4 regions of the Gottfriedia sp. OAE603 genome follow, and region 2 is predicted to be linked to each of the others. Evidence: a T-box and tRNA genes for the amino acid it is inferred to sense, from the RefSeq annotation. Region 2 holds a T-box; the other regions hold tRNA genes.
The links. The T-box of region 2 lies ahead of ABID96_RS16025 (valine--tRNA ligase). A T-box ahead of a tRNA ligase gene usually reads a tRNA of that ligase, here a tRNA-Val.

Region 1: it has a tRNA-Val gene. The T-box ahead of ABID96_RS16025 (valine--tRNA ligase) is inferred to sense a tRNA for this amino acid. The anticodon was not compared.
Region 3: it has a tRNA-Val gene. The T-box ahead of ABID96_RS16025 (valine--tRNA ligase) is inferred to sense a tRNA for this amino acid. The anticodon was not compared.
Region 4: it has a tRNA-Val gene. The T-box ahead of ABID96_RS16025 (valine--tRNA ligase) is inferred to sense a tRNA for this amino acid. The anticodon was not compared.

What each region holds. Positions count from the first base shown of each region.
Region 1 covers NZ_JBEUNN010000001.1:3,459,898-3,467,190, forward strand. Annotated here, with positions in the region: gene ABID96_RS17585 (DMT family transporter) at 1-360, opposite strand, end outside; gene ABID96_RS17590 (helix-turn-helix transcriptional regulator) at 360-617, opposite strand; gene ABID96_RS17595 (Ada metal-binding domain-containing protein) at 601-915, opposite strand; tRNA gene ABID96_RS17600 (tRNA-Glu) at 1,153-1,224, opposite strand; tRNA gene ABID96_RS17605 (tRNA-Ser) at 1,232-1,322, opposite strand; tRNA gene ABID96_RS17610 (tRNA-Asn) at 1,327-1,401, opposite strand; tRNA gene ABID96_RS17615 (tRNA-Ile) at 1,424-1,500, opposite strand; tRNA gene ABID96_RS17620 (tRNA-Gly) at 1,519-1,589, opposite strand; tRNA gene ABID96_RS17625 (tRNA-His) at 1,594-1,669, opposite strand; tRNA gene ABID96_RS17630 (tRNA-Thr) at 1,675-1,750, opposite strand; tRNA gene ABID96_RS17635 (tRNA-Phe) at 1,779-1,854, opposite strand; tRNA gene ABID96_RS17640 (tRNA-Asp) at 1,863-1,938, opposite strand; tRNA gene ABID96_RS17645 (tRNA-Met) at 1,942-2,018, opposite strand; tRNA gene ABID96_RS17650 (tRNA-Ser) at 2,217-2,309, opposite strand; tRNA gene ABID96_RS17655 (tRNA-Ile) at 2,318-2,394, opposite strand; tRNA gene ABID96_RS17660 (tRNA-Met) at 2,402-2,475, opposite strand; tRNA gene ABID96_RS17665 (tRNA-Ala) at 2,495-2,567, opposite strand; tRNA gene ABID96_RS17670 (tRNA-Pro) at 2,578-2,654, opposite strand; tRNA gene ABID96_RS17675 (tRNA-Arg) at 2,692-2,768, opposite strand; tRNA gene ABID96_RS17680 (tRNA-Leu) at 2,779-2,865, opposite strand; tRNA gene ABID96_RS17685 (tRNA-Gly) at 2,874-2,948, opposite strand; tRNA gene ABID96_RS17690 (tRNA-Leu) at 2,972-3,055, opposite strand; tRNA gene ABID96_RS17695 (tRNA-Lys) at 3,072-3,147, opposite strand; tRNA gene ABID96_RS17700 (tRNA-Thr) at 3,155-3,227, opposite strand; tRNA gene ABID96_RS17705 (tRNA-Val) at 3,231-3,306, opposite strand; rRNA gene rrf (5S ribosomal RNA) at 3,312-3,427, opposite strand; rRNA gene ABID96_RS17715 (23S ribosomal RNA) at 3,557-6,496, opposite strand; rRNA gene ABID96_RS17720 (16S ribosomal RNA) at 6,648-7,293, opposite strand, start outside.
Region 2 covers NZ_JBEUNN010000001.1:3,124,261-3,131,553, forward strand. Annotated here, with positions in the region: gene ABID96_RS16020 (bifunctional folylpolyglutamate synthase/dihydrofolate synthase) at 1-428, opposite strand, end outside; gene ABID96_RS16025 (valine--tRNA ligase) at 502-3,144, opposite strand; T-box leader at 3,196-3,440, opposite strand; gene ABID96_RS16030 (sporulation protein) at 3,669-4,433, shown strand; gene ysxE (spore coat protein YsxE) at 4,567-5,595, opposite strand; gene ABID96_RS16040 (LysM peptidoglycan-binding domain-containing protein) at 5,682-7,293, opposite strand, start outside.
Region 3 covers NZ_JBEUNN010000001.1:3,890,268-3,897,560, reverse strand. Annotated here, with positions in the region: gene ABID96_RS19590 (Tex family protein) at 1-1,510, shown strand, start outside; gene cmpA (cortex morphogenetic protein CmpA) at 1,500-1,610, opposite strand; gene ABID96_RS19580 (SprT family protein) at 1,930-2,385, shown strand; tRNA gene ABID96_RS19575 (tRNA-Asn) at 2,471-2,545, shown strand; tRNA gene ABID96_RS19570 (tRNA-Ser) at 2,553-2,643, shown strand; tRNA gene ABID96_RS19565 (tRNA-Glu) at 2,651-2,725, shown strand; tRNA gene ABID96_RS19560 (tRNA-Val) at 2,738-2,813, shown strand; tRNA gene ABID96_RS19555 (tRNA-Asp) at 2,827-2,902, shown strand; tRNA gene ABID96_RS19550 (tRNA-Gln) at 3,103-3,177, shown strand; tRNA gene ABID96_RS19545 (tRNA-Gln) at 3,369-3,443, shown strand; tRNA gene ABID96_RS19540 (tRNA-Lys) at 3,550-3,622, shown strand; tRNA gene ABID96_RS19535 (tRNA-Leu) at 3,637-3,719, shown strand; tRNA gene ABID96_RS19530 (tRNA-Arg) at 4,189-4,265, shown strand; tRNA gene ABID96_RS19525 (tRNA-Pro) at 4,271-4,347, shown strand; tRNA gene ABID96_RS19520 (tRNA-Gly) at 4,353-4,426, shown strand; rRNA gene ABID96_RS19515 (16S ribosomal RNA) at 4,509-6,058, shown strand; rRNA gene ABID96_RS19510 (23S ribosomal RNA) at 6,210-7,293, shown strand, end outside.
Region 4 covers NZ_JBEUNN010000001.1:3,944,250-3,951,542, reverse strand. Annotated here, with positions in the region: rRNA gene ABID96_RS19880 (23S ribosomal RNA) at 1-2,034, shown strand, start outside; rRNA gene rrf (5S ribosomal RNA) at 2,160-2,275, shown strand; tRNA gene ABID96_RS19870 (tRNA-Asn) at 2,285-2,359, shown strand; tRNA gene ABID96_RS19865 (tRNA-Thr) at 2,368-2,440, shown strand; tRNA gene ABID96_RS19860 (tRNA-Glu) at 2,461-2,537, shown strand; tRNA gene ABID96_RS19855 (tRNA-Val) at 2,548-2,623, shown strand; tRNA gene ABID96_RS19850 (tRNA-Tyr) at 2,641-2,725, shown strand; tRNA gene ABID96_RS19845 (tRNA-Gln) at 2,734-2,808, shown strand; tRNA gene ABID96_RS19840 (tRNA-Lys) at 2,856-2,928, shown strand; tRNA gene ABID96_RS19835 (tRNA-Gly) at 2,942-3,016, shown strand; tRNA gene ABID96_RS19830 (tRNA-Ala) at 3,037-3,112, shown strand; gene rocF (arginase) at 3,345-4,244, shown strand; gene cdaA (diadenylate cyclase CdaA) at 4,440-5,258, shown strand; gene ABID96_RS19815 (CdaR family protein) at 5,251-6,534, shown strand; gene glmM (phosphoglucosamine mutase) at 6,548-7,293, shown strand, end outside.

The sequences.
Region 1 (7,293 bases), 340 kb from region 2:
TCTAGTACTAAGGCTTTCATTCATCCATCCCCATACAATGATAGCCGTGAATAGCGGCGTTAATGAATTAAGGATAGATGACATTGAAGCCGTTAAATGGAGTGCTGATGTTGCAATTAATGTAAAGGGAATCGCTGCGTTTAATGCACCAATTATTATATATTGTTTCCATCTCTTTCTAAAACCTAAAGACTTTCTCGTAATTACTAAATATAATACTAATGCCAGCGCAGCAATAGAGACTCTTCCTTCTATTGTAAGAATAGGTCCAAATATCGGTGCAGCAATTCGAATGAATAAGAAAGATGCTCCCCACAGAGCAGCCAGTCCAAATAAGGCGATTAACTCTTTAAATGACATCATTTTCCTTCCTTTCTATATTCCGTCGGACTGTATCCTGTATGCTGACGGAACAAATTCGAAAAATGGGAAGTACTCTTGAATCCAAGTTGAAATGCTATTTCTGTTACAGGAACTTCTGTGTGAAGCAGGTGTTCAATTGCATCAGACATTCTTAATTGTGTTGCATATTCTAATGGTGACAATCCAGTATTTCTTTTAAATAAACGCTGAAGATGATATTTGCTTACACCGACATGTTTAGCAAGTCGATCCAACGTGATTGAATGGCGATATTGCTCTATCTATATATTGTTTGGAGGAATATATAATCTCCTCTTCATTTGAATGATTCAAATCAGGACGGCATCTTTTACAAGGACGGAAACCATCTTCTATTGCTAATGTGGTAGTCGCATAAAATGAAATATTCTCTCTTAAAGGTGCTCTTGATTTACAGGAGGGCTTACAACAAATACCAGTAGATTTGACAGCATATATAAACAGTCCATCATACTTTTCATTACATTGAATAATTGCATCCCACATATCTTGATCACTTGGTAACAACACCATATCCTCACCTCACTCAATCTATTCACATTTTAGCATTATGAAATAATCTCTGCTTTCAATATCTTGCTTTGTAATTTTCATTTGAATTCATATCTTATAACACACTATTTTATTGAAACTCTAAATTTGATTTCATATTCTGCTTGTCATATTAGAAGTAAGATATATAACATATATTCTTAGACAATTAAAAAAGCTCAGTTACCTGTGTTATCACAAATAACTGAGCTTTAGATATGACCCGTACGGGATTCGAACCCGTGTTACCGCCGTGAAAGGGCGGTGTCTTAACCGCTTGACCAACGGGCCGTTAAAATGGCAGAGAAGAAGGGATTCGAACCCTCGCACCGCGTTAGCGATCTACACCCTTAGCAGGGGCGCCCCTTGAGCCACTTGGGTACTTCTCTATAATGGCTCCGCAGGTAGGATTCGAACCTACGACCACTCGGTTAACAGCCGAGTGCTCTACCACTGAGCTACTGCGGAACAATAAATAATATAATATATATGGTGGGCCTAAATGGACTCGAACCATCGACCTCACGCTTATCAGGCGTGCGCTCTAACCAGCTGAGCTATAGGCCCATAAATATTATATAAAAAAGCGGGTGATGGGAATCGAACCCACGACCGAAGCTTGGAAGGCTTCTATTTTACCATTAAACTACACCCGCGTAATGGGGCGACCGATGGGAATCGAACCCACGAATGCCGGAACCACAATCCGGTGCGTTAACCACTTCGCCACGATCGCCATAATGGTGCCGACTAGAGGACTTGAACCCCCAACCTACTGATTACAAGTCAGTTGCTCTACCAATTGAGCTAAGTCGGCATTACATTACTAAATATAAAATTTAAAATGGTGGCTCGGGACGGAATCGAACCGCCGACACGAGGATTTTCAGTCCTCTGCTCTACCGACTGAGCTACCGAGCCAATTTAAATGGCGGTCCCGACCGGGATCGAACCGGCGATCTCCTGCGTGACAGGCAGGCATGTTAACCGCTACACCACGGGACCAATTGGTTGCGGGGACAGGATTTGAACCTGCGACCTTCGGGTTATGAGCCCGACGAGCTACCAGACTGCTCCACCCCGCGATAATGTGGATACTAATTAGTTTAGTTCCATGAATATTAACTTGTTAAGACCATCCCAATCTCAGGATGTTTTTGCAAGTAGCAGCTCGATTGGTATGCTGAAGTTATTCCTTCGAAGCATATTCGTTCGTGCTCCACCCCGCGATAATGTGGATACTAATTAATTTAGATCCATGAATATTAATTTAATAAAATAAATGGAGGAGTAAGAGGGATTCGAACCCCCGCGGGCTGTTACACCCCTGTCGGTTTTCAAGACCGATCCCTTCAGCCAGACTTGGGTATTACTCCATATTTAGTGGTGGACCTTGTAGGACTCGAACCTACGACCGGACGGTTATGAGCCGTCTGCTCTAACCAGCTGAGCTAAAGGTCCTTAAAAGTAGCGGCGGAGGGAGTCGAACCCACGACCTCACGGGTATGAACCGTACGCTCTAGCCAGCTGAGCTACACCGCCATAATTTAATTTTTTTAAGTGGAGCCTAGCGGGATCGAACCGCTGACCTCCTGCGTGCAAGGCAGGCGCTCTCCCAGCTGAGCTAAGGCCCCGAAATGAAAATGGTCGGGAAGACAGGATTTGAACCTGCGACCCCCTGGTCCCAAACCAGGTGCTCTACCAAGCTGAGCCACTTCCCGTTTAGAATACAGGTAATCTTTTGCTTTTTGAATAATATGGCGCGCCCGAAAGGACTCGAACCCATAACCTTTTGATCCGTAGTCAAACGCTCTATCCAATTGAGCTACGGGCGCATATTAAAAATGGTACCGAGGGCCGGACTCGAACCGGCACGGGGTCAACCCCCGCAGGATTTTAAGTCCTGTGTGTCTGCCATTCCACCACCCCGGCAGCATATGTGGAGCGGAAGACGGGGCTCGAACCCGCGACCCCAACCTTGGCAAGGTTGTATTCTACCACTGAACTACTTCCGCATATATACTGTTTAAAAAGTAAATGGTGCGGGTGAAGGGACTCGAACCCCCACGCCATAGGCGCCAGATCCTAAGTCTGGTGCGTCTGCCAATTCCGCCACACCCGCATATTTTACTATAAAATGGTGAGCCATGAAGGATTCGAACCTTCGACCCTCTGATTAAAAGTCAGATGCTCTACCTACTGAGCTAATGGCTCAAAAGAGTGCCGACTAGAGGACTTGAACCCCCAACCTACTGATTACAAGTCAGTTGCTCTACCAATTGAGCTAAGTCGGCATATGGTGGAGGATGACGGGCTCGAACCGCCGACCCCCTGCTTGTAAGGCAGGTGCTCTCCCAGCTGAGCTAATCCTCCATCAAACCAAGCGACGTTCTACTCTCACAGGGGGAAACCCCCAACTACCATCGACGCTGAAGAGCTTAACTGCCGTGTTCGGTATGGGAACGGGTGTGACCTCTTCGCTATCATCACTTGATTCAATTTCTTGGGACAATAATCATTATACCAAAATACCAACTAAAGTCAATAACTTTTTGCTAATATTTTTTAACGATTGAATGATTTTTTGTACCCTCAAAACTAGATAATGTCATTATCAAACTTGTTAGTTAAGTCCTCGACCGATTAGTATCAGTCAGCTCCACGTGTCACCACGCTTCCACCTCTGACCTATCAACCTGATCATCTCTCAGGGGTCTTACTAGCTTAACGCTATGGGAAATCTCATCTTGAGGGGGGCTTCATGCTTAGATGCTTTCAGCACTTATCCCTTCCACACATAGCTACCCAGCCATGCTCTTGGCAGAACAACTGGTACACCAGCGGTGTGTCCATCCCGGTCCTCTCGTACTAAGGACAGCTCCTCTCAAATTTCCTGCGCCCACGACGGATAGGGACCGAACTGTCTCACGACGTTCTGAACCCAGCTCGCGTACCGCTTTAATGGGCGAACAGCCCAACCCTTGGGACCGACTACAGCCCCAGGATGCGATGAGCCGACATCGAGGTGCCAAACCTCCCCGTCGATGTGGACTCTTGGGGGAGATAAGCCTGTTATCCCCGGGGTAGCTTTTATCCGTTGAGCGATGGCCCTTCCATGCGGAACCACCGGATCACTAAGCCCGACTTTCGTCCCTGCTCGACTTGTAGGTCTCGCAGTCAAGCTCCCTTATGCCTTTACACTCTTCGAATGATTTCCAACCATTCTGAGGGAACCTTTGGGCGCCTCCGTTACTCTTTAGGAGGCGACCGCCCCAGTCAAACTGCCCACCTGACACTGTCTCCGAGCCGGATAACGGCTCTAGGTTAGAATTTCAATACAGCCAGGGTAGTATCCCACCGACGCCTCCACCGAAGCTGGCGCTCCGGCTTCTCAGGCTCCTACCTATCCTGTACAAGCTGTACCAAAATTCAATATCAAGCTGCAGTAAAGCTCCACGGGGTCTTTCCGTCCTGTCGCGGGTAACCTGCATCTTCACAGGTACTATAATTTCACCGAGTCTATGGTTGAGACAGTGCCCAAATCGTTACGCCTTTCGTGCGGGTCGGAACTTACCCGACAAGGAATTTCGCTACCTTAGGACCGTTATAGTTACGGCCGCCGTTTACTGGGGCTTCAATTCAGAGCTTCTCCCGTAAGGGATAACCCCTCCTCTTAACCTTCCAGCACCGGGCAGGCGTCAGCCCCTATACTTCGCCTTACGGCTTCGCAGAGACCTGTGTTTTTGCTAAACAGTCGCTTGGGCCTTTTCACTGCGGCTCTCCCGGGCTTGCACCCAAAAGAGCACCCCTTCTCCCGAAGTTACGGGGTCATTTTGCCGAGTTCCTTAACCATAGTTCTCTCGCTCACCTTAGGATTCTCTCCTCGCCTACCTGTGTCGGTTTGCGGTACAGGCACCTATTTCCTCGCTAGAAGCTTTTCTTGGCAGCGTAGAATCAGGAACTTCGGTACTATATTTCCCTCGCCATCACAACTCAGCCTTAACGATGTGCGGATTTGCCTACACATCAGCCTAATTGCTTGGACGCGCATATCCAGCAGCGCGCTTACCCTATCTTTCTGCGTCCCTCCATTGCTCAAACGGAAATCAGGTGGTACAGGAATATCAACCTGTTGTCCATCGCCTACGCCTGTCGGCCTCGGCTTAGGTCCTGACTAACCCTGGGAGGACGAGCCTTCCCCAGGAAACCTTAGGCATACGGTGGACGGGATTCTCACCCGTCTTTCGCTACTCATACCGGCATTCTCACTTCTAAGCGCTCCACCAGTCCTTACGATCTAGCTTCAACGCCCTTAGAACGCTCCCCTACCACTGATACCATACGGTATCAATCCGCAGCTTCGGTGATACGTTTAGCCCCGTTACATTTTCGGCGCAGAGTCACTCGACCAGTGAGCTATTACGCACTCTTTAAATGGTGGCTGCTTCTAAGCCAACATCCTGGTTGTCTAAGCAACTCCACATCCTTTTCCACTTAACGTATACTTTGGGACCTTAGCTGGCGGTCTGGGCTGTTTCCCTCTTGACCACGGATCTTATCACTCGTAGTCTGACTCCTATGGATAAGTCATTGGCATTCGGAGTTTGACTGAATTCGGTAACCCGTTGGGGGCCCCTAGTCCAATCAGTGCTCTACCTCCAAGACTCTAACACATAAGGCTAGCCCTAAAGCTATTTCGGGGAGAACCAGCTATCTCCGAGTTCGATTGGAATTTCTCCGCTACCCACACCTCATCCCCGCACTTTTCAACGTGCGTGGGTTCGGACCTCCATTCAGTGTTACCTGAACTTCATCCTGGACATGGGTAGATCACTCGGTTTCGGGTCTACGACCACGTACTATATCGCCCTATTCAGACTCGCTTTCGCTGCGGCTCCGTTTCTTCAACTTAACCTTGCACGGGATCGTAACTCGCCGGTTCATTCTACAAAAGGCACGCCATCACTCATTAACGAGCTCTGACTATTTGTAAGCACACGGTTTCAGGTTCTCTTTCACTCCCCTTCCGGGGTGCTTTTCACCTTTCCCTCACGGTACTGGTTCACTATCGGTCACTAGGTAGTATTTAGCCTTGGGAGATGGTCCTCCCAGATTCCGACGGAATTTCACGTGTTCCGCCGTACTCAGGATCCACTCAAGAGGGAACGAGGTTTCAACTACAGGGTTTTTACCTTCTTCGACGGACCTTTCCAGGTCGCTTCATTTACCCCGTTCCTTTGTAACTCCGTATAGAGTGTCCTACAACCCCAAGAGGCAAGCCTCTTGGTTTGGGCTATCTTCCGTTTCGCTCGCCGCTACTCAGGAAATCGCATTTTGCTTTCTGTTCCTCCAGGTACTTAGATGTTTCAGTTCCCTGGGTCTGTCCTCAGTACCCTATGTATTCAGGTAAAGATACTACTCCATTACGAGTAGTGGGTTCCCCCATTCGGAAATCTCCGGATCAAAGCTTACTTACAGCTCCCCGAAGCATATCGGTGTTAGTCCCGTCCTTCATCGACTCCTAGTGCCAAGGCATCCACCGTGCGCCCTTTCTAACTTAACTAATTTTAAAACTTAAATTAAACTTACGCAGTTTAATGAATGACATTATCTAGTTTTCAAGGTGCAAATTGAGAGTGAACTCTCAAAACTAAACAAAACAATGAAGAAACATCTTTTCATGCATGAACCAACGGTTCATGATGTCTCCATAGAAAGGAGGTGATCCAGCCGCACCTTCCGATACGGCTACCTTGTTACGACTTCACCCCAATCATCTGTCCCACCTTAGGCGGCTGGCCCCTAAAAGGTTACCCCACCGACTTCGGGTGTTACAAACTCTCGTGGTGTGACGGGCGGTGTGTACAAGGCCCGGGAACGTATTCACCGCGGCATGCTGATCCGCGATTACTAGTGATTCCGGCTTCATGTAGGCGAGTTGCAGCCTACAATCCGAACTGAGAATAGTTTTATGGGATTAGCTCCACCTCGCGGTCTTGCAACCCTTTGTACTATCCATTGTAGCACGTGTGTAGCCCAGGTCATAAGGGGCATGATGATTTGACGTCATCCCCACCTTCCTCCGGTTTGTCACCGGCAGTCACCTTAGAGTGCCCAACTAAATGCTGGCAACTAAGATCAAGGGTTGCGCTCGTTGCGGGACTTAACCCAACATCTCACGACACGAGCTGACGACAACCATGCACCACCTGTCACTCTGTCCCCGAAGGGAACGCCCTATCTCTAGGGTTGTCAGAGGATGTCAAGACCTGGTAAGGTTCTTCGCGTTGCTTCGAATTAAACCACATGCTCCACCACTTGTGCGGGCCCCCGTCAATTCCTTTGAGTTTCAGTCTTGCG
Region 2 (7,293 bases):
AGAAAAATGTCATGTTCTTGGACTTGGCCAAAATAGTAAAATGCCATTGTGGTCAGAATTTCAAATTCCGTTGGTGCCCCACATGGAAGTTTTTCTACTTCTTCTACAATTGGTTTCATTTTATTTACTAACATTATAAAGTCTTCTTTTCCAATCATTTCACCACAGAACATAATTTGTTCTCTATAATCAATTATATAAGGGGAAGTAAAAGTTCCGACCTTATAGCCAGCCTCTAATAGAATGCTTTGAATGTAGGATATTGTTGACCCTTTACCATTTGTTCCTGCAACATGAATAGCTTTTATATGATGATGTGGTTGATCCAATCGAAGTAGCATCTCTTCCATTCTCTGTAAACCTGGTACGATTCCAAATTTTGTTCGGTTTAACATCCAATTTATTGCATCATTATAAGTACTTATCATTTTCAATCACCTTTTTCGTAAAAAACGACGAATAAGATAGCTCTCTATTCGTCGTTTTGTTACTTTCAATATATTATTTACTTAATTCAGCAATACGTAATGTAACTGCAGCTTGTTTTTCTAAATAATCTTTTTCTTTGCGTCGTTCTTCCTCAATTACTGATTCAGGCGCTTTCGCTACAAATCCTTGATTACTTAGTTTCTTTTGAACTCGTTCAACTTCACTCGTCCATTTTTCTAATTCTTTTTCTAAACGTTTTTTCTCTTCATCTAAATTAATTAATCCCTCAAGCGGTAAATAAATTTCTGCTCCACTTATTACAGCAGACATACATTTTTCTGGTGCAGTTAAGTTCGTAGAAATTGTTAATTCTTCAGGATTACAGAAACGTTCGATATAAGAACGATTTTCTTCTAAAGATACTGCAATTGCTTCATCTTTCGCAGCGATCATTAGTTGTACCTTTTTGCTCATCGGCGTATTTACTTCTGCACGAATATTACGAACTGAGCGAATTAATTCAACTAACATTTTCATCGTTTCAGATGCTTTTTTATTTGTTAAATCAGCATTTACAGTTGGCCAAGCTGAAACTGTAATTGACTCACCCTTATGAGGAAGTGACTGCCAAATTTCTTCAGTTACAAATGGCATAAACGGATGTAAAAGCTTCATTGTACTTTCTAAAACATATGCTAAAACAGAACGAGTCATATTTTTGGCATCTTCATTTTCACCGTATAAAGGAATTTTAGCCATTTCAATATACCAATCACAAACATCATCCCAGATGAAATTGTAAAGTACACGGCCAACTTCACCAAATTCGTAACGATCAATTAATGAAGTTACACTTTCGATCGTTTCGTTTAATCGAGTTAGAATCCATTCATCAGCAACAGATTTTTCCTTCGTTAAATCAATTTGATCATAAGTGAATCCTTCCATATTCATTAAAGCAAATCGAGAAGCATTCCAAATTTTATTTACAAAGTTCCAAGTAGCTTCAACTTTTTCAATACTGAAACGTAAATCTTGACCTGGTGCACTACCTGTTGTTAAGAAGTAGCGTAGTGAATCCGCTCCATATTTCTCAATAACATCCATTGGGTCAACACCGTTACCAAGTGATTTACTCATTTTGCGACCTTGTTCGTCTCTTACTAATCCGTGGATTAGTACATCATTGAATGGGCGCTTACCTGTAAACTCGATCCCTTGGAAAATCATACGAGATACCCAGAAGAAAATAATATCATAACCAGTTACTAATACGTTTGTAGGGAAATATGCTTGGAAATCTTTACTTTCTTCATTTGGCCAACCTAATGTTGAAAATGGCCATAATGCTGAACTAAACCAAGTGTCTAATACATCATTATCTTGATTCCAATTTTCAAGATCAGCTGGTGGCTCCTGATTTACATAGATTTCGCCTGTTTCTTTATGATACCAAGCTGGAATACGATGTCCCCACCATAATTGACGAGAAATACACCAATCGCGAATATTTTCCATCCAACGAAGATACGTTTTTTCAAAACGATCCGGTACAAATTTAACACTATCATCAGAGTTTTGTAATGCAACTGCAGCATCAGCTAAAGGTTGCATTTTAACAAACCATTGAGTAGATAAATATGGCTCTACTACCGCTCCACTTCGTTCGCTATGTCCTACAGAATGCATATGCTCTTCGATTTCTACAAGAACGCCCATCTCTTGTAAGTCTTTAACGATTTGTTTACGACATTCAAAGCGATCCATTCCATTGTATTTACCAGCTTTTTCGTTCATCGTACCATCTTCATTCATAACTAGAATTCGTGGTAAATCATGACGGTTACCTACTTCAAAATCATTTGGATCATGAGCAGGTGTAATTTTTACTACTCCTGTACCAAATTCCATATCAACATAATCGTCTGCAATAATTGGAATCTCGCGGTTAACGATTGGAAGCATTACAGTCTTTCCAATCATTGCTTGATATCTTTCGTCTTCTGGATGGACTGCAATTGCAGTATCACCCAACATTGTTTCTGGACGAGTTGTTGCAATTTGAATCTTTCCAGATCCATCAGTTAAAGGATATTGCATATGATAGAATGCACCTTGAACATCCTTGTAAATTACTTCGATATCAGATAAAGCTGTTTTTGTCGCAGGATCCCAGTTAATGATATATTCTCCGCGATAAATTAAACCCTTTTTATAAAGTTTTACGAATACTTCCTTTACAGCATCAGAAAGACCATCATCTAACGTAAAACGTTCACGTGTATAGTCTAATCCAAGACCAATTTTCTCCCATTGAGAACGAATGTGAGAAGCATATTCTTCTTTCCATTCCCAAGCTTTTTCTAAGAACTTTTCACGTCCTAAATCGTATCTTGTTAAACCTTCTTCACGTAGTTTACCTTCTACCTTAGCTTGAGTAGCGATTCCAGCGTGATCCATTCCTGGTAGGTACAATACATCATAACCTTGCATACGTTTTGTACGAGTTAAAATATCTTGTAATGTAGTATCCCAAGCATGACCTAAATGTAATTTTCCAGTTACGTTAGGCGGTGGAATTACAATTGTATATTTTGGTTTCTCCGATTCTACTTGTGCTTCAAAAAACTTTCCATCTAACCAAAATTGGTAACGATCTTTTTCAACTAAACTTGGATCATATTTTGTTGGTAATGATTGTTGTTTTGTTTCCATGATTACATCTCCTCTTTGATATTTGAAAAATAAAAAACTCCATTCATCCTATAAAAGGACGAATGGAGTTTGATTCGCGGTACCACCTTTTTTTGTCAGAAAAACAGAAAAAAATTTAAAACATTTCTGACACACTTAAAAAGATAACGGATCATCCGGAAACTTCTAGTCGCATAAAGCTTTCAAAGTCACTGCTCAAGGGCGACATTCCAACTCTTTTTTCTAGAAACCTCCCACCAAATGGTTTCCTCTCTGAAGAACTAGTTTGTTGTACTCTTCCCTATCAACGCATTTCAATATGAATATATTTTATAGTCTACAAAATTTTCGTAACTTTAGTCAACAGTATTTCTATTTTCTTTGTAGAATATTCTTATTGTGTCAATATTGTACCAACATTTTTAATCGATAAATTAAATAAGAAAAGGAATTGTAATGAATTTTTAACATTCACATATACTAGTACTTATTTAAATATGCGATAATTGTATAATATCTAGATATAATGTTTGAGGGGGATTACCATGGGTTTATTTAAAAATACATTAGCTCGTGTTCTTGGAATTGGAGGAACGAGAATTGATACAAAGCTTGAAAAAACAGAATACCAAGCAGGTGAACGTGTAAAAGGTGAATTACATATAAAAGGCGGAAAAGTGAAACAAGAACTTGAATCTGTTTTCTTACATGTAATGACTGATTATGAAGTTGAGTCTAATGATAAAACTTACCATCAAAATGGTACATTACAAAAAGTAATCGTGTCTGTTGATCGAGTAATCAATGCAAGCGAAGAAGTAGTCATACCTTTCTTCTTTACTCTTTCAGAAAATACACCAGTATCACTACACAAATCTCATATATGGATTAAAACTCATTTAGAGATAGATAAAGCAGTTGATCAATACGATGCGGATGGCATTCAAGTTATTCCTTCAATTGGATTAAAAACTGTTATCCAAGCACTTCAAGAAGAAGGGTTTGTCTTAAGAGAAAGTGAAAACAAGAAAAAGTTTGGTAAGATTATTCAGGAATTTGAATTTTATCCTATGAATGGTGAATTTAGAGGTAAATTAGACGAATTAGAAGTTAATTACTTAAGCTTTGATAAAACTGTAGACATTGTTCTTCAAGTGGATCGTAAAGCAAAAGGATTAACAGGTTTATTTTCTGATTCATTAGGTACAGATGAAATAAACGTAAGAATTTCATTCTCGAAAGAACAAATTACAGATAAACAATTTGTACGTAACAGTCTAATGAATGCAATTAAAAGATACTGTAAATAAAAAGCAGTTTATAAAATAACATTAGAATGAATGATCGAAACTAAGCTGGTAGTCTTAATTGGACAACCAGCTTAGTTTTTTTAAATTCTAGTGGAACGATTAAGAATTCATCATGTCTTGTAAATAGATTCACTCAATCTACTATCATTTTTGCTGCCTCAATATCCTCCTGGATTTTTGATATAAAAAATTCAATATTATTCATATGCCAATAAGAATGTAATAACTCTTTTACTCGATCCTTTTCATTTAAATTTCCAGTCCGTTTTGTATAGGACGTTATTTTTGTTGCAGTTTGAACTGGATACGCCATATAACTCATAAATAATAGTTTTTCTTCTTCCCTCAATGAAAAGTTCTTTTCATACATTTTCAACCAATTATTTCGATCTGGCTGTTGAATCGGATAGGTTTTAAATGAATTCTTATAGTAATTTGATAAATCTTGGATTGGCGTTGTTTCTTGAGCATTTTCTAAGTTAATAAATACTCCCTCGCCTCTCTCATTTACTAGGAAATGAGAAATCGAAAGACTACCATGATTCATCACAATTCTTGTATTTTCTGTTTCCTTCATTTTTTTATACCATTCTCCTAATTGATCACTAGCAAATTGATGAGCACTTAAAATTTTATGAAAATAAGTACAATAACTTAATTCATATGGTGACATATACCAATTACCTTCAGCTGCTTCAATAAAATTTTCTAAAACTTCTTTTTCTTTACTCCATCTCTTAGTTAATGTATCGTAGTGATTTTGCAATTGGTCTTTATCAACTTTCTTTTCTTTTTGTGTCCGGTTATGCATCTTCCCTAATGATGTAAACATCCTTTGAAAGTGTAAATTTTCATCAGATCTCGAATCTACGTTTTCAATCCATGGCATTAGATAATAATGCTTTGTGTTATATTCAACAACATAGTCGCCATTTTGAGTGTGATAAATTGGAACAACATTGCGAAAACCTCGATCTTGTAAGGAACGAACATTTTCAACTAAATTATTACGATAGATTCTATTCGGATTTGCTTCTTTTAAAGCAAATACCCCTTGGTTTGTATAAACTTTCACTACTTTTCCAACAGTTTCAAAGTAATTTGGGATTATATGATATTGTGCTAAAATGACGCTTATTTCATCTTTAGGCTTAGTATACAATGTGCGTCACTCTCACTTTCTAAATGAGTAAAAGCCTTGTATTAGTAGACAAGTATCTAAACTAATACAAAGCTCATACTATATTATTATTGTTTTATAGCTGTAACAGGAATGTATATAATTTGACCCTCTGATAAAAATTCATCATTTAAGTTGTTCACTCTATTTAGCTGTTGAGTTTGCAAATTATATTTTTTAGCAACCGTTTCAATCGTGTCACCATTTTGTGCTAAATATAGCTTCATTTTTGTATATGACTCTTCTTTACCCTCACCCGCGAATAAACTTGAGAGCAGATTGTCAGATTTTACACTTCTAGCCTCTTTAGCTTCTTCTTGTGCATTTGTAACCTCGTTAGGATTCTCTCCTGAGACTTCATTTAAAGCTTCACCTGATACTTGGGCTTGATAATATTCTGCATAGTATGGTGGAGTTTGACGAACATCATTTGCATTCAGATTTGCTGGATTACCCTGCGTATATGGATTTTGATATTGTGAATGCTGATTGTAATTAAAAGGCGCTTGTTGATATTGATTATTTGCAAAAGGCTGGTAGCTTTGCTCAACTGCACGTCTATACTGTTCTTCATAGCTTTGAATATCATTTTGTACATTAAAAGGATTTTGTTGCTGCGTATTGTATGCATTATACGAATTGTTTTGTTGTGCAGCAAAATCATTATTTAGAAAACTTGGTTTTTGAACTGCTTCATTATTTAAAAAGCTTGGTTGCTGAACTGCTTCATTATTTAAAAAGCTTGGTTGCTGAGTTGTAAATTCATTATTTAAAAAGCTTTGTCTTGGATTCACTTCATTATTCAGAAAGCTTGGTTGAAGAGTAAATTCACTAGTAGCTTCATTTTGTTTAGTTTCATATACATTGTGTTCTCTTGTTTCTTGATATACTACTTGATCTACATTGCTTTCCTGACTAGCAAGATTGACTTCTTCATTTTCATGGCTTTCTTCTAATTCACCATATACTTCTTCATTTTGATAACTTTCTTCTATTTCACCATATACTTCTTCATTTTGATAACTTTCTTCTATTTCACCATATACTTCTTCATTTTGATAACTTTCTTTTATTTCACCATATACTTCTTCATTCACATAGTTCACTTCAGCTTCTCTATATACTTCCTCATATTGCTCCGCAGATTGTTCCTCTACGTTTTCAACGGCTTGTGTTTCATACGTAATGTTTTCCTCTTGAACATCTTGGTTTTCTATTATTTCACTAGACTGAGTTTGGAAAACCTCAAGGTATGTTGGTTGTCTTGGAAATGTTGGATCTTCTTCCTGTTGATTGTCACTTTCCAACGACTGGATCCAATCACTACCATATAAATCTTCCTTATCATTTACTTCTGTTGATACAGGTTGTTGGTTAAAAAATTGGAATTGTTCTTCAAACTCTCTATCTTCTTGCTGTTCTTCTGCTTCAGCTTCATTACTACTACGATAGTCATTACTATAATTATAATGATTATACTGATTTTGTTCTCTCTGCTCCTGATAGTACTCAACAGCACGGTTATCATGAAGTCCAGAAATACATAAATCAGCAGCAATTTGTATGCAGCCTCTTTCAGTTAACTGATAATCAAAAGTCTCAACTGAAACGCAAAGATTTTCTAAATCAGTAATTCGCGTTAATGGAATTGAAATATCTACCGGAAATTGATGACGTAAT
Region 3 (7,293 bases), 770 kb from region 2:
AAAGGAAGACATTCTGAAAATCTCAGTTCAATCACCATATGAAGATATCATTTCTTTTCTAGGGCGAAATGTGATTAAAAAAGAAACTTTTGTTCGTTCAATTTTAATGGAGGTTGTAGAAGACGCATATAAACGTTTAATTCAACCATCTATTGAAAGAGAAATACGTAAGGAACTATCTGAAAAGGCTGATTCTCAAGCAATTACCATTTTCTCAGAAAATTTACGTTCATTACTATTACAGCCACCTTTAAAAGGAAAGGTTGTGCTTGGAGTTGACCCGGCATTTAGAACAGGTTGTAAGCTAGCAGTAGTTGATGAGACTGGTAAGGTTCTAAAAATAGATGTCATTTACCCACATCCGTTTAAAGGAGAAAAGGTTGAAATTCAACAGAAGAAAAAGGAACAAGCCGTTGCAAAGATAAAAGATATTCTTCTACAATTCAAGATAGAAATGGTTGCAATCGGTAACGGAACAGCTTCAAGAGAAACTGAACTATTTGTATCAGAGATTTTAAAGGAAACAAACAAAGACATTTACTACGTAATTGTTAATGAAGCAGGTGCAAGTGTTTATTCTGCTTCAGAATTAGCACGAGAAGAGTTTCCTAATCTGCAAGTAGAGGAACGTAGTGCGGTTTCAATTGCAAGGCGTTTACAAGATCCTCTTGCAGAATTAGTGAAAATTGATCCAAAATCTGTTGGGGTTGGATTATATCAGCATGATGTTTCTCAGAAAAGCTTAAACGAGTCATTAACGTTTGTTGTTGAAACTTCTGTAAACCAAGTAGGGGTTAACGTTAATACCGCTTCGGTTTCACTACTTCAATATGTATCGGGTTTATCAAAAACTGTTGCAAAAAACATCGTAAACTATCGTGATGAAAAAGGTAAGATTGCAAACAGAAAAGAATTGAAAACAATACCTCGCCTTGGTGCGAAAACATATGAACAATGTATAGGCTTTTTGCGTGTGCTTGAAGGTGACGAGCCGCTAGATCGTACTGGTATTCACCCTGAAAACTATGGACAGGTTAAAAAATTATTGAAGCAATTAAATATGTCTTCAAGTCAACTTGGCTCAAATGAATTAAAAGATAAAATAAAAGCTTTAAATATAGAAGAAACTTCAAGCCAACTAGATATTGGTGAAATTACCTTAAAAGATATATTAAATTCCTTAATGCAGCCAGAAAGAGATTTACGTGATGAATTAGCAGCACCATTATTACGACAAGATGTACTAAATATAGAAGATTTGAAAATTGGCATGCAGTTAGAAGGTACTGTTAGAAACGTTGTTGATTTTGGAGCATTCGTAGATATCGGTTTAAAAAATGATGGCCTTGTTCATATATCACGAATGAGTAGTAAATTTATCAAACATCCATTAGATGTAGTATCTGTCGGACAAGTAGTAAAAGTTTGGATTGCTGAAGTAGATCAAAAAAAGCAAAGAGTAGGCTTGTCAATGCTTCCGATTGAATCAAAAGAAACAGTCAAAGCTTAATTTTTTGATAGTAAAACCAGCATTGATTTAATAATTTTATTTGATAGCGGTTTTTTTCATAAAAAGCTTTTTGCATTTGGGTTTTCAGCCAACTTGGCATAACCATATGAAAAACCTCCAGCTTAAAAATCTTCGCCCATCTTTTAATTGGAGATGGGCGACATATTAAATGAGTGAGGGGTAACCTTCTAATACCTTTATAAAAAGGATAACGAAATTGTTCATTTAAACATAAATTTTACGCCATTGTAGAGAGATTTACTAAGAGCAACTCATTTAGTATAAATTGTACGATTATGATCTTTGAAATTCTCATTTGTAAGTTTAATGTATGCAGATACCTAGAAAAATGTGAGTTGTATATTAGTTAATACAAAAAGAAATAAGGAATATAGAATCAGTTAAGGGAAGATATGAGGATGGAAAACGAAATACTACAAAAATTAGTTGAAGAATTATCATTGAAACATTTTAACCGTCCATTTTTACATCAAGCTACTTTTAATGCTAGATTACGAACTACAGGTGGACGATATTTATTAAAAACAAGCAATGTTGAATTAAATAAATTGTATTTCCAAGAACATGGAATTGAAGAATTAAAGGGTATTATCTTACATGAATTATGCCATTATCATCTACACATAATGAAAAAAGGATATAAGCATGAGGACAAGGATTTTAAAGATTTATTAAAACAGGTTGGTGCACCAAGGTACTGCAAACCTTTAACGGCAACAACTAAAAAAAGGATTGTACCTTATAAGTATCGTTACATTTGTACAAAATGTGGGCAAACGTATTTACGAAAGAGAAAAGTTGACTTGAAACGGTTTGTTTGTGGAATATGCAAAAGTACATTAAAACAGTTATAAATAGTATTGACAGGCTATATATTCATAGTTTATATTATTACTTGTCACCACTTACCAGAAAGTGTTGATGAATAATTTATATTATTCCGCAGTAGCTCAGTGGTAGAGCACTCGGCTGTTAACCGAGTGGTCGTAGGTTCGAATCCTACCTGCGGAGCCATTATTTTAGAGAAGTACCCAAGTGGCTCAAGGGGCGCCCCTGCTAAGGGTGTAGATCGTTAACGCGGTGCGAGGGTTCGAATCCCTTCTTCTCTGCCATACATAAGGCCCGTTGGTCAAGCGGTTAAGACACCGCCCTTTCACGGCGGTAACACGGGTTCGAATCCCGTACGGGTCACCATTTTTATATTACGGAGGATTAGCTCAGCTGGGAGAGCACCTGCCTTACAAGCAGGGGGTCGGCGGTTCGAGCCCGTCATCCTCCACCATTTAATTTTATACGGTCCCGTGGTGTAGCGGTTAACATGCCTGCCTGTCACGCAGGAGATCGCCGGTTCGATCCCGGTCGGGACCGCCATTATTTACTACATATTGTAGTATTTTTTCTTTTTTTTGGAGATAATATTTTGGGTGGCTAATTTATTGTCATTTAGGTGTCTGATTGTGTATATCTTGAGGAGTAATTCAAGAGGTGGATTCAATACAACATAAAGAAAATCCTGCGAAGCAGGTTCATGTAGCAAATTCATAGTAGTTTGATTCATGTAGTTTAATCAATGGGCTATAGCCAAGCGGTAAGGCAACGGATTTTGATTCCGTCATGCCCTGGTTCGAATCCAGGTAGCCCAGCCATTTACCTATTTGTAAGAAATGTTGAAATGTGACATTTAAGTACGAATTTTAAATTCTGCTTTTACAGATGTCGGATTGTCTTTATCTTGAGGAGTAATTCAAGAGGTTAGAGCAATACAACATAAAGAAAATCCTGCGGAGCGGGTTCATGTAGCGAATTCATAGTAGTTTGATTCATGTAGTTTAATCAATGGGCTATAGCCAAGCGGTAAGGCAACGGATTTTGATTCCGTCATGCCCTGGTTCGAATCCAGGTAGCCCAGCCATTATCTTTTTTATGAGCAATGCTCTAGTGCGATAGCACGACCAAATAGACTTCTAAGTCATTCAAAAGTGTAGTAATTGTGATACTTGTAATATTATCTTTATTACGAGCCATTAGCTCAGTAGGTAGAGCATCTGACTTTTAATCAGAGGGTCGAAGGTTCGAATCCTTCATGGCTCACTTTTTGTTTATTTGCGGTCGTGGCGGAATGGCAGACGCGCTAGGTTGAGGGCCTAGTGGAGGTTTCTCCGTGGAGGTTCAAGTCCTCTCGGCCGCATCTTATATGTATATAACCAGACAATCTACAGCATGTAGATTGTCTTTTTTGTATTTTATAGTTGTTTGATCAGTACCAATACCTATAATTCAAATGATTTATTGGGTGGATTAAGGTTTGTTTAATATTTACTTCTATAATATAGTTTCTTCTCAAACCCTAAGTAAATTCTTTAGAGTACATTGCATAAATTAACGCTAACTTCGTAAACTAAGCACTTCAAAGTCACATTCTATTTAGTGAATATAACTTATTTCAATAAAAGTTAATTTTTCTTTTAAATTATGTTGACTTTGTGTTCATAGTGCTTTAATATAGATAAAGTTCCCGTTAGAACTTAACGAAGTCATCAGAAGCTTATCGTAGTAAGCTTACTAAGTTTAAGATAAATAAACTTTAAAAAGATGTTGACTTCCAGTAGTAGTTATTATATACTATAAAAGTCGCTAACGAAGTGACAACACAATATGCGCCCGTAGCTCAATTGGATAGAGCGTTTGACTACGGATCAAAAGGTTATGGGTTCGAGTCCTTTCGGGCGCGCCATATTACGGGAAGTGGCTCAGCTTGGTAGAGCACCTGGTTTGGGACCAGGGGGTCGCAGGTTCAAATCCTGTCTTCCCGACCATCTTCGCGGGTGTAGTTTAATGGTAAAATAGAAGCCTTCCAAGCTTCGGTCGTGGGTTCGATTCCCATCACCCGCTCCATTTGAACTTTGAAAACTAAACAAAACATGAAGTAAAACGTCAATTATTAGTTTTTTGAGCAATACAAGATTTAAACTTAACTATTATGGAGAGTTTGATCCTGGCTCAGGACGAACGCTGGCGGCGTGCCTAATACATGCAAGTCGAGCGGACTTGTAGGAGCTTGCTCCTGCAGGTTAGCGGCGGACGGGTGAGTAACACGTGGGCAACCTACCTGTAAGACTGGGATAACTTCGGGAAACCGGAGCTAATACCGGATGACATAAAGGAACTCCTGTTCCTTTATTGAAAGATGGCTTCGGCTATCACTTACAGATGGGCCCGCGGCGCATTAGCTAGTTGGTGAGGTAACGGCTCACCAAGGCGACGATGCGTAGCCGACCTGAGAGGGTGATCGGCCACACTGGGACTGAGACACGGCCCAGACTCCTACGGGAGGCAGCAGTAGGGAATCTTCCGCAATGGACGAAAGTCTGACGGAGCAACGCCGCGTGAACGATGAAGGCCTTCGGGTCGTAAAGTTCTGTTGTTAGGGAAGAACAAGTGCTAGTTAAATAAGCTGGCACCTTGACGGTACCTAACCAGAAAGCCACGGCTAACTACGTGCCAGCAGCCGCGGTAATACGTAGGTGGCAAGCGTTGTCCGGAATTATTGGGCGTAAAGCGCGCGCAGGCGGTTTCTTAAGTCTGATGTGAAAGCCCCCGGCTCAACCGGGGAGGGTCATTGGAAACTGGGAAACTTGAGTGCAGAAGAGGAAAGTGGAATTCCAAGTGTAGCGGTGAAATGCGTAGAGATTTGGAGGAACACCAGTGGCGAAGGCGACTTTCTGGTCTGTAACTGACGCTGAGGCGCGAAAGCGTGGGGAGCAAACAGGATTAGATACCCTGGTAGTCCACGCTGTAAACGATGAGTGCTAAGTGTTAGAGGGTTTCCGCCCTTTAGTGCTGAAGTTAACGCATTAAGCACTCCGCCTGGGGAGTACGGTCGCAAGACTGAAACTCAAAGGAATTGACGGGGGCCCGCACAAGTGGTGGAGCATGTGGTTTAATTCGAAGCAACGCGAAGAACCTTACCAGGTCTTGACATCCTCTGACAACCCTAGAGATAGGGCTTTCCCTTCGGGGACAGAGTGACAGGTGGTGCATGGTTGTCGTCAGCTCGTGTCGTGAGATGTTGGGTTAAGTCCCGCAACGAGCGCAACCCTTGATCTTAGTTGCCAGCATTCAGTTGGGCACTCTAAGGTGACTGCCGGTGACAAACCGGAGGAAGGTGGGGATGACGTCAAATCATCATGCCCCTTATGACCTGGGCTACACACGTGCTACAATGGATAGTACAAAGGGTTGCAAGACCGCGAGGTGGAGCTAATCCCATAAAACTATTCTCAGTTCGGATTGTAGGCTGCAACTCGCCTACATGAAGCCGGAATCACTAGTAATCGCGGATCAGCATGCCGCGGTGAATACGTTCCCGGGCCTTGTACACACCGCCCGTCACACCACGAGAGTTTGTAACACCCGAAGTCGGTGGGGTAACCTTTTAGGGGCCAGCCGCCTAAGGTGGGACAGATGATTGGGGTGAAGTCGTAACAAGGTAGCCGTATCGGAAGGTGCGGCTGGATCACCTCCTTTCTATGGAGACATCATGAACCGTTGGTTCATGCATGAAAAGATGTTTCTTCATTGTTTTGTTTAGTTTTGAGAGTTCACTCTCAATTTGTACCTTGAAAACTAGATAATGTCATTCATTAAACTGCGTAAGTTTAATTTAAGTTTTAAAATTAGTTAAGTTAGAAAGGGCGCACGGTGGATGCCTTGGCACTAGGAGTCGATGAAGGACGGGACTAACACCGATATGCTTCGGGGAGCTGTAAGTAAGCTTTGATCCGGAGATTTCCGAATGGGGGAACCCACTACTCGTAATGGAGTAGTATCTTTACCTGAATACATAGGGTACTGAGGACAGACCCAGGGAACTGAAACATCTAAGTACCTGGAGGAACAGAAAGCAAAATGCGATTTCCTGAGTAGCGGCGAGCGAAACGGAAGATAGCCCAAACCAAGAGGCTTGCCTCTTGGGGTTGTAGGACACTCTATACGGAGTTACAAAGGAACGGGGTAAATGAAGCGACCTGGAAAGGTCCGTCGAAGAAGGTAAAAACCCTGTAGTTGAAACCTCGTTCCCTCTTGAGTGGATCCTGAGTACGGCGGAACACGTGAAATTCCGTCGGAATCTGGGAGGACCATCTCCCAAGGCTAAATACTACCTAGTGACCGATAGTGAACCAGTACCGTGAGGGAAAGGTGAAAAGCACCCCGGAAGGGGAGTGAAAGAGAACCTGAAACCGTGTGCTTACAAATAGTCAGAGCTCGTTAATGAGTGATGGCGTGCCTTTTGTAGAATGAACCGGCGAGTTACGATCCCGTGCAAGGTTAAGTTGAAGAGACGGAGCCGCAGCGAAAGCGAGTCTGAATAGGGCGATATAGTACGTGGTCGTAGACCCGAAACCGAGTGATCTACCCATGTCCAGGATGAAGTTCAGGTAACACTGAATGGAGGTCCGAACCCACGCACGTTGAAAAGTGCGGGGATGAGGTGTGGGTAGCGGAGAAATTCCAATCGAACTCGGAGATAGCTGGTTCTCCCCGAAATAGCTTTAGGGCTAGCCTTATGTGTTAGAGTCTTGGAGGTAGAGCACTGATTGGACTAGGGGCCCCCAACGGGTTACCGAATTCAGTCAAACTCCGAATGCCAATGACTTATCCATAGGAGTCAGACTACGAGTGATAAGATCCGTGGTCAAGAGGGAAACAGCCCAGACCGCCAGCTAAGGTCCCAAAGTATACGTTAAGTGGAAAAGGATGTG
Region 4 (7,293 bases), 820 kb from region 2:
GGTAGAGCACTGATTGGACTAGGGGCCCCCAACGGGTTACCGAATTCAGTCAAACTCCGAATGCCAATGACTTATCCATAGGAGTCAGACTACGAGTGATAAGATCCGTGGTCAAGAGGGAAACAGCCCAGACCGCCAGCTAAGGTCCCAAAGTATACGTTAAGTGGAAAAGGATGTGGAGTTGCTTAGACAACCAGGATGTTGGCTTAGAAGCAGCCACCATTTAAAGAGTGCGTAATAGCTCACTGGTCGAGTGACTCTGCGCCGAAAATGTAACGGGGCTAAACGTATCACCGAAGCTGCGGATTGATACCGTATGGTATCAGTGGTAGGGGAGCGTTCTAAGGGCGTTGAAGCTAGATCGTAAGGACTGGTGGAGCGCTTAGAAGTGAGAATGCCGGTATGAGTAGCGAAAGACGGGTGAGAATCCCGTCCACCGTATGCCTAAGGTTTCCTGGGGAAGGCTCGTCCTCCCAGGGTTAGTCAGGACCTAAGCCGAGGCCGACAGGCGTAGGCGATGGACAACAGGTTGATATTCCTGTACCACCTGATTTCCGTTTGAGCAATGGAGGGACGCAGAAAGATAGGGTAAGCGCGCTGCTGGATATGCGCGTCCAAGCAATTAGGCTGATGTGTAGGCAAATCCGCACATCGTTAAGGCTGAGTTGTGATGGCGAGGGAAATATAGTACCGAAGTTCCTGATTCTACGCTGCCAAGAAAAGCTTCTAGCGAGGAAATAGGTGCCTGTACCGCAAACCGACACAGGTAGGCGAGGAGAGAATCCTAAGGTGAGCGAGAGAACTATGGTTAAGGAACTCGGCAAAATGACCCCGTAACTTCGGGAGAAGGGGTGCTCTTTTGGGTGCAAGCCCGGGAGAGCCGCAGTGAAAAGGCCCAAGCGACTGTTTAGCAAAAACACAGGTCTCTGCGAAGCCGTAAGGCGAAGTATAGGGGCTGACGCCTGCCCGGTGCTGGAAGGTTAAGAGGAGGGGTTATCCCTTACGGGAGAAGCTCTGAATTGAAGCCCCAGTAAACGGCGGCCGTAACTATAACGGTCCTAAGGTAGCGAAATTCCTTGTCGGGTAAGTTCCGACCCGCACGAAAGGCGTAACGATTTGGGCACTGTCTCAACCATAGACTCGGTGAAATTATAGTACCTGTGAAGATGCAGGTTACCCGCGACAGGACGGAAAGACCCCGTGGAGCTTTACTGCAGCTTGATATTGAATTTTGGTACAGCTTGTACAGGATAGGTAGGAGCCTGAGAAGCCGGAGCGCCAGCTTCGGTGGAGGCGTCGGTGGGATACTACCCTGGCTGTATTGAAATTCTAACCTAGAGCCGTTATCCGGCTCGGAGACAGTGTCAGGTGGGCAGTTTGACTGGGGCGGTCGCCTCCTAAAGAGTAACGGAGGCGCCCAAAGGTTCCCTCAGAATGGTTGGAAATCATTCGAAGAGTGTAAAGGCATAAGGGAGCTTGACTGCGAGACCTACAAGTCGAGCAGGGACGAAAGTCGGGCTTAGTGATCCGGTGGTTCCGCATGGAAGGGCCATCGCTCAACGGATAAAAGCTACCCCGGGGATAACAGGCTTATCTCCCCCAAGAGTCCACATCGACGGGGAGGTTTGGCACCTCGATGTCGGCTCATCGCATCCTGGGGCTGTAGTCGGTCCCAAGGGTTGGGCTGTTCGCCCATTAAAGCGGTACGCGAGCTGGGTTCAGAACGTCGTGAGACAGTTCGGTCCCTATCCGTCGTGGGCGCAGGAAATTTGAGAGGAGCTGTCCTTAGTACGAGAGGACCGGGATGGACACACCGCTGGTGTACCAGTTGTTCTGCCAAGAGCATGGCTGGGTAGCTATGTGTGGAAGGGATAAGTGCTGAAAGCATCTAAGCATGAAGCCCCCCTCAAGATGAGATTTCCCATAGCGTTAAGCTAGTAAGACCCCTGAGAGATGATCAGGTTGATAGGTCAGAGGTGGAAGCGTGGTGACACGTGGAGCTGACTGATACTAATCGGTCGAGGACTTAACTAACAAGTTTGATAATGACATTATCTAGTTTTGAAGGTATAAAATGGAAGAACTTCCAAAAAAATCTTCAAAAAATGTTGACTTTGATTGATATTTTGTTATAATAATCAATGTCATAAGCAAATGAATCAAGTGATGATAGCGAAGAGGTCACACCCGTTCCCATACCGAACACGGCAGTTAAGCTCTTCAGCGTCGATGGTAGTTGGGGGTTTCCCCCTGTGAGAGTAGAACGTCGCTTGGTTCTGATTATTCCGCAGTAGCTCAGTGGTAGAGCACTCGGCTGTTAACCGAGTGGTCGTAGGTTCGAACCCTACCTGCGGAGCCATTTTTTATGCTTCCATAGCTCAGCAGGCAGAGTACTTCCATGGTAAGGAAGAGGTCACCGGTTCGAGCCCGGTTGGAAGCTTGGAAAAGACTTATACATATGGCCCGTTGGTCAAGCGGTTAAGACACCGCCCTTTCACGGCGGTAAAACACGGGTTCGAATCCCGTACGGGTCACCATTTATATTACGGAGGATTAGCTCAGCTGGGAGAGCACCTGCCTTACAAGCAGGGGGTCGGCGGTTCGAGCCCGTCATCCTCCACCATTTAATTTAATAATACCGGAGGGGTAGCGAAGTGGCTAAACGCGGCGGACTGTAAATCCGCTCCCTGTGGGTTCGGCGGTTCGAATCCGTCCCCCTCCACCATTTATTGTTGGGCTATAGCCAAGCGGTAAGGCAACGGATTTTGATTCCGTCATGCCCTGGTTCGAATCCAGGTAGCCCAGCCATTTTTTATTTACACAATTTCATTCAAATTGATCGTAATATTTATTACGAGCCATTAGCTCAGTAGGTAGAGCATCTGACTTTTAATCAGAGGGTCGAAGGTTCGAATCCTTCATGGCTCACTTTTTTTTATATGCGGAAGTAGTTCAGTGGTAGAATACAACCTTGCCAAGGTTGGGGTCGCGGGTTCGAGCCCCGTCTTCCGCTCCATTTCTGTATAAATATATATCGGGGCCTTAGCTCAGCTGGGAGAGCGCCTGCCTTGCACGCAGGAGGTCAGCGGTTCGATCCCGCTAGGCTCCACCAATATACATAAAGTGTAACCTTAGTCTTTTGACTAAGGTTTTTTGTTGTCTAAAAACATAAAATATAGAGATGATAAATGCATATGTATACAAAAAAATGTTGAGTTGACCCATTCGTTTCAAAAGATTTAAACTATTAATATAATTAATAACTTTAAGAATCTAATTTAGGGTTCTTTATTTAAAAAATAAAGTAAGCGTTTTCTTACGTAATTGACATAGGGGGAAATAACATGAAAAAAGAAATTTCGATTATTGGGGTACCTTTAGATTTAGGGCAAACAAGACGTGGAGTGGATATGGGACCAAGTGCAATTAGATATGCACAGCTTCATGAACGCATTGAAAATCTTTCATATAATGTTGAAGATTTAGGGGATATTTTAGTAGACCGTACGTTAGTAAAAGAAGATCACTTTGAACATAATCTAAAAAACTTAAAATCAGTAAAAGATACTTGTGAGAAGCTTGCAGTTGAAGTTGATGAAGTCATTAAAAGTAACAGAATGCCTCTAGTACTAGGTGGAGACCACAGTATTGCGATTGGTACATTAGCAGGTGTTTCAAAGCACTATAATAATCTAGGTTTAATTTGGTTTGATGCTCATGGAGATTTAAATACAGCAGAAACTTCACCGTCTGGAAATATCCATGGTATGTCACTAGCTGTGTCATTAGGTCATGGACATGATTTATTAACGAAGATTGGTGGTTACTTCCCTAAAGTAAAACCAGAGAATGTAATCATTATAGGAGCTCGTGATCTTGATGAAGGTGAAAGAGCAATTATTAAAGAATTAGGCATTAAAGTTTATACAATGCATGAAGTTGATAAATTAGGTATGACAAAAGTGATGGAAGAAACAATTGATCACTTAAAAGACTGTGACGGTGTACATTTATCATTAGACCTTGATGGTTTAGATCCGATCCATGTACCTGGTGTTGGTACGCCTGTTTCTGGTGGTATCACTTACAGAGAAGGTCATTTAGCAATGGAAATGTTATCTGAAGCAGATATCATTACATCAATTGAATTTGTAGAAGTTAATCCAATCTTAGATGAAAAAAATAAAACAGCAATCGTGGCTGTGGCTTTAATTGGATCATTACTTGGAGAAAAATTATTATAAAACAATGAATTATATGTTATAACTGTAAAAGCTAGCATGATGATGTGCTAGCTTTTTTCATTTATATTTCATAGAAATATCATATATTCAAATAATTGTTAAGATAGTTAATAATTCTCAAATTTTGTGTATAACGAAAATATGGTATAATACTGAAGATACGGGTTTTAATATTAATAATTAGGAGGGTAAAAGGTGCCTTCTTTACATATAAATTTCTTACAATACTTACAAAATGGATTAGATATTTTATTAGTTTGGTTTGTTATTTATCGGCTAATTATCATTATACAAGGAACAAAGGCTGTTCAATTATTAAAAGGTGTTACAATCATAATCGTTGTAAAAGTATTAAGTAGCTTATTTGGCTTACATACATTGCAATTTTTAATGGATCAAGCACTAACATGGGGATTCTTAGCTGTGATCATTATCTTCCAACCAGAGCTGAGAAGAGCATTAGAACAACTTGGTAGAGGTCGCTTTTTCTCAAGAACTTCTCCTGGTGGTGCGAATGATAGAACCGACATAGTGGAAAGCATTGCAAAAGCTACAGAATACATGGCAAAACGAAGAATAGGTGCTCTTATATCGTTTGAAAGACAAACGGGTATGGGGGATTATATTGAATCGGGTATCCCACTGAATGCTAATCTATCATCGGAACTGCTCATAAATATTTTTATTCCAAATACACCATTACATGATGGCGCAGTTATTATTCAAGGTGAAAAAATTACTGCAGCAGCATGTTACCTACCCCTTTCGGAAAGTGCATTCATTTCCAAAGAGCTAGGTACAAGACATAGAGCAGCAGTTGGTATTAGTGAAGTAACAGACAGTATTACCATTGTCGTTTCCGAAGAGACAGGGGCTGTTTCGGTTGCTAGAAATGGGAACTTATATAGAGAATTATCAAAAGATGAACTAGTTAATTTATTGAATACGGAACTAAAATCACCAGAAGAGTCCACTACATCAAAATGGAATTGGAAGGTAAAACGTAATGGATAATTTTATGGATAACCGTTGGATTTTAAGAGGAATCGCATTATTAGTTACTTTATTACTTTTTATGTCTGTTAATTTAGTTCCACAATCAAGTAGTTCCAATATTATTGATCTACCAATGATGAATAAAAAAGAGCTACTTAGAGATATTCCTGTCACACCGATCTATGATCAGGAAAATCTAATCGTAAATGGAATACCAAAAACTGTTTCAGTACAGTTAGATGGTCCAAATAGTATCGTTAAAACAGCTGAAATGAAAAGAGATTTTGAAGTCTACATTGATCTAACTTCTTATGCATTAGGAACATATGAAGTACCTTTAAAAGTGCGCAATTTATCAGAAAAGATTAAAGCAACAATTAAACCAAGGACTGTTACAGTTACGATCAAAGAAAAAGTAGAAAAAGTAGTCTCAATAAAAGCTGTTTATATAAACGAAAACAAAATTAAGCATGGCTATAAAGCAGAGGACGCCATTATTAAACCAAATGAAATAAAGATAGTGGGATCTGCTGAGGAAGTAGCCCAAGTTTCATATGCAAGAGTAGATATAGACGTATCAGACGCAAATCAAACGTTTAGCCAGGTACTTCCTGTGAAACTATATAATAAAAAGGGTACACAATTAACAATCAGTAGTGTCCCTAAGAATGTTGAAGTAACAGTCCCAATTGTTTCACAAAGTGCTTATTTTCCGATTGAGATTATCGAAAATGGTACTTTACAGGATGGTTTAAAATTAAAAAGTATGATAACTAATACTGATGAAGTTAAGGTATATGCATCTGAAGATTGGTTAAATAATTTTAGTGGACCGATTCAGGTGCCTGTTGATTTATCATCATTTGATAAAAGTGGTACATACGAAATTACCGTTCCGACACCAGATGGTGCTTTTAAAGTTGATCCAAGTACAGTAGAGGTTGTAGTTGAATTAGCAGAAGAAACAGAACAAAAATTTAGTGATATACCAATTCAATTTACTGGAGAAAATGACAATTTTACATATAAAATTTTGAAACCAACTTCAGGTAAGGTAACAGTCTCTGCAAGGGGATTTGACGAAGATTTAAATGCAATAGATCCGAAAGATATTATTATCACTGCAAAAGTAAGTGGTTTAGAAGCCGGTACACATGAAGTAACTCTATCGATTAGTGCGCCAAGAGGTGTAATTTATCGATTGAATTACGATACTGTGACCGTTGAAATAACGGATAAGAATACGGCCGAATCTGATAAGGATACAGAAATAGTAGGACAATCATCGAATTAGAAGGAGAATCATAATGGGTAAATATTTTGGAACTGATGGTGTAAGAGGGGTAGCAAATAAGGAGCTAACTCCAGAATTAGCATATAAAATTGGACGTTGCGGTGGATATGTTTTAACAAAAAATAATGTGAAACCAAAAATTTTAGTAGGTCGTGATACGCGTGTATCAGGACATATGTTAGAAGGAGCATTGGTAGCAGGATTACTATCAATCGGTGCTGAAGTAATGCGTTTAGGTGTTATTTCGACTCCTGGTGTTGCATATTTAACAAAAGCATTAGGTGCACAGGCTGGAGTTATGATTTCAGCTTCTCACAATCCTGTACAGGATAATGGAATTAAATTTTTCGGTCCTGATGGATTTAAATTATTAGACGAGCAAGAAGATGAAATTGAAGAACTGATGGATGCTGAAGTAGATCAATTACCGAGACCAACAGGCAGTGACCTTAGCCAAGTTAGCGATTACTTTGAAGGTGGTCAAAAGTACTTACAATTCCTTAAAAATTCTATTGATGAGGATTTCTCTGGTTTATTAGTTGCTCTTGATTGTGCTCACGGAGCTACGTCTTCATTAGCACCTTATATCTTTGCGGACTTAGAAGCAGATATCGTAACAATGGGAACAAATCCAAATGGATTTAATATAAATGATGGTGTAGGTTCGACTCATCCAGAAGCTCTTGCAGCATTAGTAAAAGAAAAAGGTGCCGATGTAGGTCTATCATTCGATGGCGATGGAGATCGTTTAATTGCGAT